Regions from separate parts of the Marivita sp. NO-S04 genome, predicted to be linked through region 1. Evidence: riboswitches for the same ligand, from Rfam matches in the RefSeq annotation. Region 1 holds a riboswitch; each other region holds the start of a gene.
What was found. Region 1 has a riboswitch for cobalamin ahead of ACK3EW_RS12030 (FecCD family ABC transporter permease). Riboswitches for the same ligand answer to the same signal wherever they lie in the genome.
Positions count from the first base shown of each region.

Region 2: linked by a shared signal. The riboswitch ahead of ACK3EW_RS16940 (TonB-dependent receptor plug domain-containing protein) and the one ahead of ACK3EW_RS12030 (FecCD family ABC transporter permease) in region 1 are both predicted to bind cobalamin.
Region 3: linked by a shared signal. The riboswitch ahead of ACK3EW_RS14645 (hypothetical protein) and the one ahead of ACK3EW_RS12030 (FecCD family ABC transporter permease) in region 1 are both predicted to bind cobalamin.

Region 1 covers NZ_CM180980.1:2,321,865-2,324,127, reverse strand. Annotated here, with positions in the region: gene ACK3EW_RS12035 (ABC transporter ATP-binding protein) at 1-11, opposite strand, end outside; gene ACK3EW_RS12030 (FecCD family ABC transporter permease) at 8-988, opposite strand; cobalamin riboswitch at 1,096-1,277, opposite strand; gene mraZ (division/cell wall cluster transcriptional repressor MraZ) at 1,978-2,263, shown strand, end outside.
Region 2 covers NZ_CM180980.1:3,315,827-3,318,089, forward strand. Annotated here, with positions in the region: gene ACK3EW_RS16940 (TonB-dependent receptor plug domain-containing protein) at 1-1,401, opposite strand, end outside; cobalamin riboswitch at 1,531-1,737, opposite strand; gene ACK3EW_RS16945 (DUF4214 domain-containing protein) at 1,985-2,263, shown strand, end outside.
Region 3 covers NZ_CM180980.1:2,856,236-2,858,498, reverse strand. Annotated here, with positions in the region: gene ACK3EW_RS14655 (carbohydrate kinase family protein) at 1-476, shown strand, start outside; gene ACK3EW_RS14650 (transaldolase family protein) at 481-1,140, shown strand; gene ACK3EW_RS14645 (hypothetical protein) at 1,135-1,437, opposite strand; cobalamin riboswitch at 1,539-1,732, opposite strand; gene ACK3EW_RS14640 (PA14 domain-containing protein) at 1,951-2,263, opposite strand, start outside.

The DNA of each region.
Region 1 (2,263 bases):
AGGAGGGTCATGCGATTTCCTTCCGTGTCTTATATATTAGGTGCAGAAACAGCGGTGCGCCGATCAGGGCCATGACGACGCCGAGTTTCAGGTCTCGGTCCGGCAGAACAAGCCGTGTTGTCAGGTCGGCGGCCAGCACCATCGCGGCCCCACCAAGCGCTGAGGCCCAGAGCAGGGTCGATGGGCGACCATGGGCAAAGCGGCGCAGGATGTGCGGCACGACCAGACCGACAAACCCCACCGCTCCGGCCATTGCGGTTGCCGCACCCACGGCGGCGGCGGTGCCAAACAGCAGTTGCAGGCGCAGGCGAGAGAGCGAGATGCCCAAGGCTTCTGCTGCGTCTTCGCCCAATGTCAGTGCGTCAAGGCCGCGGCCCAGTCCGGCCAGTGCGATCCAGCCCAGCGTCATGATCGGCAGCGCCAGCCATACATGGCTCATGGCACGATTGGCGACCGAGCCCATCATCCAGAACATGATCTCGGACGCGGCATAGGGGTTGGGGGAGAGGTTCAGCGTCAGGGATGTCAGGGCGGCGGCAAAGGCCGACACGGCGATGCCTGCAAGGATCAGGGTTAGCGACGACCCGCGCGGACCCGCCAGCAGCAGGATCAGGCCAACGGCCAACGCGGCAAAGCTGAGTGCCGTGATCGGCAGCGCCAGTGCAAAGGCGGCGGCCAGCCCGGTTTGCAGAGCGATCACCGCCCCCAGGGCGGCCGAACCGGATACGCCGATCAAACCGGGTTCGGCCAGAGGGTTGCGCAAGAACCCCTGCATCGCGGCACCAGCAAGGCCGAGCGACACGCCAACCATCGCCGCCAACAGCGCGCGCGGCAGGCGGATGTCTTGCATGATCGTCACGTAAAGCGGGTTGCCCCGGCCAAACAGCGCTGCCAGGCCTTCGGGAACAGAGATCGCCGCATAGCCGACAAAGAGCGATGCGAGGAACATCGCCACTGTCAAAACCATCAGCGCACTAAAGAGCTTCACCGCTCTGCCTCCCGCGCATCGAACATATCAAGCCTTCGGGACATGCCCAAAGGCGGTGACTGTCACCACACCGGAGTACCGTCACAGCCCGCGCACCCCGCGCGAGTGTAGGGTGATCTGTCACGGCAGGTCTCCTGACTTGCGGGTCGGGGCGTGTGTCGGGCCTTCCCGGTTTCCCAGTGGCATATGCCGAACACGCTCGCCGCTTACAGTTGCGGGGGCAGTCGTGGGATTTCACCACGTTCCCTTTTCACCGGGGGTTGCCCGGACCATGACCTCTTTGGCGTACAACCGGGCTGTTTGCATTGCAAGCTTTGGTGATCTTTTGGGTGCGTATAGGTCGCGTGTGGGGCTGGCATGGGAATAGGTGGGACTGGGTATGGGAAAAGATGGGACGGATTGCCCGAGCCCTGTGCGACAAGTCGAATCATTGGGGTGATTCGGGTGGAAATTCGGAGAAAATCGTCGGATTCAGAGTTTCCAGCCATTGCGATTTGACGATGTTCTTGGTTTGTTTGTTGCGGTTGTGGGAAATTATGGGCAACAATCCTGCGTGCTGTACGCGTCTATATATAGTGTTTGTTTCTATGCCTTGTGGCGTATTTTGCCAAAAATCGATCACTTATCTACCGGATGCGGTTTCTGAAGGGGCCCACAAACAGCATATGGATGCAAATTCCCATAAAAAACTGTTGCGACCCATGTTTTCCCATGGCATCCCTAATGCACGAGATGAGAGCAGGAACAGCAAACGAGGCGACACAGACCTCGACGCGGTATCCAAACAATAAAAAAAGCAGGTTTCATACAGGCACCCGCTTTCATCGAACACAGAGATCCGGCGCGCGGGCGAGCAGACATCCCCCCAGGTGGCGCGCGCAGTCGGACTTCCCGGAGACGGGACACGGACGGCGGGTTGATCAGTGGCAGCAGATCAACCCGCCGTTTCCGTTTCCAGGGACAAGAGGCATGAAAGGACCAGTAGGGCAGTGACCCGTAGACTGAGGTTCAGAGGCGAAAGTCATCACAAGGTTGATGGCAAGGGCAGGGTGTCTATCCCGGCCTCGTTTCGTCGTGTCCTCGAAGCGGGCGATCCCGCGTATATGGATGGCCTGAACCCCGAGCTGGTTATTGTCTACGGCGACAAGCGTCGCAAATATCTTGAATGTTATACGGTCGAGGCCATCGAAGAGGTGGACGAAAAGATCGAAGCGCTCCCACGGGGATCGGTTGAGCGCAAGATGCTGCAACGGTTGTTCAACGGCCAATCCCACG
Region 2 (2,263 bases), 990 kb from region 1:
AGACGGCAAGCAGTTCGGCCCGCTGCCAAACCCGATCAGGTTATCGATTTCCGCCCAGAAGACCGTGGCCTTGACCGTTCCCCGGTCACCATAGCTATGCTCGATCCCAAGATCGAAGCTCAGGCTTTCTTCTGGGTCCAGAGGGGTCGATCCGGCATAAGGCCCAAAGCGTTCATACAAGGACGGCGCACGATAGCCCATGCCAAGAGAGGCTCGAACGGTGGTTGCCTCGTCCAGCCGATACGACAAAGCAGCACGCCCCGAGAGTTGCCCGTCGAAGTCCGAATAATCATCGTAGCGCAGGGTCAGCGAAAGTTCGACGGCATCGGTTGGTGTCGCTTTCACTTCTGCAAATACCGCCGAGTTCGATGCATCATATGCATCGCCATCCAAGGCTGCGCGCTCTTCGCTCCAGTCTGCGCCAAAAGCAAGAGACACGCCCGAGGACAGATCACCCGTGGCCAAGTAGGCGACTGTATCGCGTTCGCCAAGAAAATCGCGGGTGAAGCCCACCGGATCAAACCGTTCGATCTCGTATCGGCTGAAGGACAGCTCATGCGTCCAAGCCCCCGCTTGCACTTCGCCAAACATCCGCACGCCGCGGCGTGTTTCGTCGATTTCGCCGCGCGGATCGGTTGCCGCCTGATCATACTCTGCGGTGCCTTCCGACCAGAAACCGTTAAATCCAATGCGGATGGCATCACTGACTTGGTAGGCTGCAAACAGATTGACCAAGCTTTGTTCAAAGCCGTCGTTTTCATCATCCGTGTCACGTGCCGAATAGCCTTCGCTGGTCACGCGTCCAAGGCTCAACGCCAGTTCGGCACGATCATCAAGATATCCGAAACTCAGGTTTGCAGAGCGGGTTTCAAAGCTGCCCAGTTCAAGCTGTGCCTTGCCCGAAACGCCAGAAACTTCAGGCCGCCAAGTCTCAACCTCGACGACACCGGCAATCGCTTCTGACCCATAGACTGCGGATTGCGTCCCTTTGACAACTGCCAGACGATCCAGCGAGCCGGTGGTTAGTCTGCCGAAGTTGAAGGCTGTCTGTGGGCCCGATGGATCCGTGACATCAATACCATCAATTCGAACCCCGACATAGGGGCCGCTCAAGCCGCGAATACGAACTGTCGCACTGCTGCCCAAACCACCGTTGGCGCTGACCGAGACGCCCGGAAGCAGATCGAGCGCGGCAGTGGCACTTGCCCCTTCGCGTTGGATATCTGCGGAATTGGCCACGTCGATCGTGGCACCGGTTGTGTCGAGGTTCGTCGGAAGCAATCCGCCGAAGACGACGATGTCTTCGAGTTCGATAACTGCGCCACTGACATCCTGTGCCATCAGTGCTGATGGCGCGATGAGAGTGCTGCAAAGAAGTAATCTCGAGGTGAGCCGTGTCATTTCATTGATCCCAGCCTTGTCCGGCGCACTGCACCGGAGTGATGAAAAATCTGGAATGCTGACGCATCCGCAGACGGTGATTTACACCACTACGGACGAAGCCGCCGCCCCATCGCGCCCCGCGATTGGACTGGGTGTTCGTCTTCGGCAGGTCTCCTGACTTGCGGGTCTCTGCTATGCTGGCCTTCCCAGGGTCCGTGACGGACACCAGTGGCACTTTCAGCGTCGCTCACCGCTCACAGTTGCGGGGGCAGTCGCGGATTTTTCCGAAGAAGCACCGCGTTCCCTTTTCACCGAACGCTGTTGAACGCTCGGACCGTAGACACGCTCATCTGCACCCGACGTTAAGGATGCGTCAAGTGGGCTTTGCATTCTGCCACCTTGGCGCTTGGTCGCAGGTACATGATTAAGTCATCCATAAATTTTTACAGGAATTTGCTCGTTTTCAGTACCTTATTGCCCAATTGCGATCACGAAATGGACCAAGTTCGCCACCAACCTTGATAAGACCGTTTCGCCCTCAGGAGGACCTGCAGTGGATGAGACCCGTTTGAGTGTGCTGTGACCAAAGAGGTTTGTGCCCGTGTCGTTTTCATTCCACTTCGATTACCGCTACGATAGTGATGGGTTTTTCGATGACCCAAACCGCCGCGCGGCCTTGGATGCAGCCGCTGCGGAATGGACAGCAATCCTCAACGATGAGTTCATCGACGTCCCCGTCGGCACGGTGTTCAGCATCAAGAACCCTACAACCTTTGAAATCGAGACAGTCACTCTGTCTGAACCGATTGACGACATTCTTGTCTTTGTCGGATCGCGGTCACTAACGTCTGGAACATTGGCATTGGCAGGGCCGGATGGC
Region 3 (2,263 bases), 530 kb from region 1:
GCCTGTCGGTGATCACCGATATCGACGCCTACCGCGCGCGAATCTTCCGCATGATGCAGGCCGCGCATGTCCTGAAGCTCAGTGACGAAGACCTCGAAGGTCTTTGCCCGGATATGCCGCAAGATGCTGCCTTAGCGCATGTGCGCAGCCAGACATCGGCGTCACTGGTGGTCATGACCAAAGGCCCCGACGGCGCAATTGCCATGCGCGGCGACAACACGGTGAACATTCCCGCACCGCCTGTGCCCGGACTTGTCGACACCGTGGGCGCAGGTGACACGTTCATGGCAACCCTGTTGGCCGGTTTGGCTCGGACCGACGTGCTGGCACCTGCTGCACTTGACGGTCTTGACGCTGCGCAGGTCGAAGCCCTGATCCGCCGTGCAGGTATGGCAGCCGCCATAAATTGCAGCCGCGCGGGGTGCAATCCTCCGACGTTGTCAGAGCTCGACACCGCTATGGCCGCGGTCGGCTGATATTTTGGACCTCTATCTCGACACGGCGGACCGCGCGGCATGGACAGAACTCATGCCGACGGGCCTCTTTCGGGGCATTACCACCAACCCGCTTCTGGCGCAGCGCGCGGGGTTGGAGTACCCGGCGATCAACTGGATCGAGATGGCAAAGCGCGCGCATGACCTGGGTGCACAGGAACTGCATGGTCAGGTGTTTGGCCCGGTCGAGACCTATGTCGACTGGGCCAAAAAACTCTACGATGCCGGCGCAGCGGCCAGTCTGCGCACGGTCGTCAAAATCCCGATGACACCGGATGCCTTGCGCGCTGTCCCGTCAATCAAGGCACTCGGTGGCCCAATCCTGCTCACTGCCGTCTACGACCCCAAACAGGTGATCGTGGCCAAGGCATTAGATGCCGATTTCGTGGCCCCCTATTTTGGGCGCATGGACGAGGCGGGATTGCCAGCCTTGAATCACCTCTCGAACATGCAAGCCATCTCTGGTGGCAAGCCGCGCATCCTTGTGGCATCGCTGCGGACCGCCGATCAAATGGTGGCGCTTGCCGCCCGGGGGCTGGATTGTTTCACCCTTTCCCCAGACCTTGCCCGCAGTTTGTTCAGTGATCCCATGACTCAAGAGGCAGCGGCCGCGTTCGAAGCCGCCGCCTCTGGCCTAAAGTCATAGTGACAGCCGCCGCTCCTTCGCACCGCCGCGCCGGCGTGGTTTGGGCAGCGCAAGATCAAGAGGCGTAAGCGGAGCATCCAAAGACGCCTTCAACAGCTTGCAGAATTCCGCAACCGCCGGATCGGTGTCCCGAAACGGTGCTGCTGCCATATAGGCGCAGGTGGCCTCGGTCAGGTAACAGGCTTTGGCAGGCAGCCCGCCAAGCCATTGCATATAGCCCAATTGCCCAATCTCCCGCGCACGTTCGGCTGTGCGAGGATTGACCTGTAACTGGGTCAGGGTTCGTTCGATCGACATATCAGCGCCCTCCGCGCAGGAACGGGTCGCACAGAGGTCGTATTCATGTACCGCACCACAGCGGCGCAAGCCATATCGACCTCCGGTGCACCCCGCCCGGGTTCAGTTCACATGTGATGGCAGGTCTCCTGACTCGCGGGTCATCGTGAAGCTCGCACCTTCCCAGACCAGTCGGCCCAGTGGTTTTGCGCGAAGCACTCACCGCTCACAGTTGCGGGGGCAGTCACGGAATTGCACCGTATTCCCTATTCGGGCAGCGCTTCGAACACTGCCCACCATCGCTATCTACTGTCACAGAAGCGGCGATTCCATTCAATTGGCATTGTGCCAATGCGTCCAATTCGACGCAGATCGTACGGTTGCTCACGGCTTGTTAAGACAACGGTGCCAAAACCGGGCAGCACTTGGGCGACACGGTTCAAGTCGTTGCAAAAGGCTTTTCGAATGTCTGTCTTCTACCTGCCACTGTGGCTGGGCGCCTGCCTTTGGGTTCACACCATCTTCCATCGTGGATCACATCGCGAAGGGCGCATCGGCAAAGCCGACAAGTTGGATGAGGAAGTCGCCATTCGTGGCGGAAAGCGCTTCTTCGTAGAAAGCATCGCTGCGGGCAAGACCCTCCTCAAGGCTGATCTGGGATCCGTCGAACTCGGACATCACCATGCGGGCTTCCTCCACATCGGACATGCCGCGCGTAATGGCAAAATGGCTGCCCAAAGCGACCTTGTTCTCAAGATAGGCGGCATCGGCGGCGCTGCCGGTTGCAGCCTTGGCTCCGGCAAGGATCTCCATGATGAAGGTCGACGGCGTTACCGCAGCATTGCTT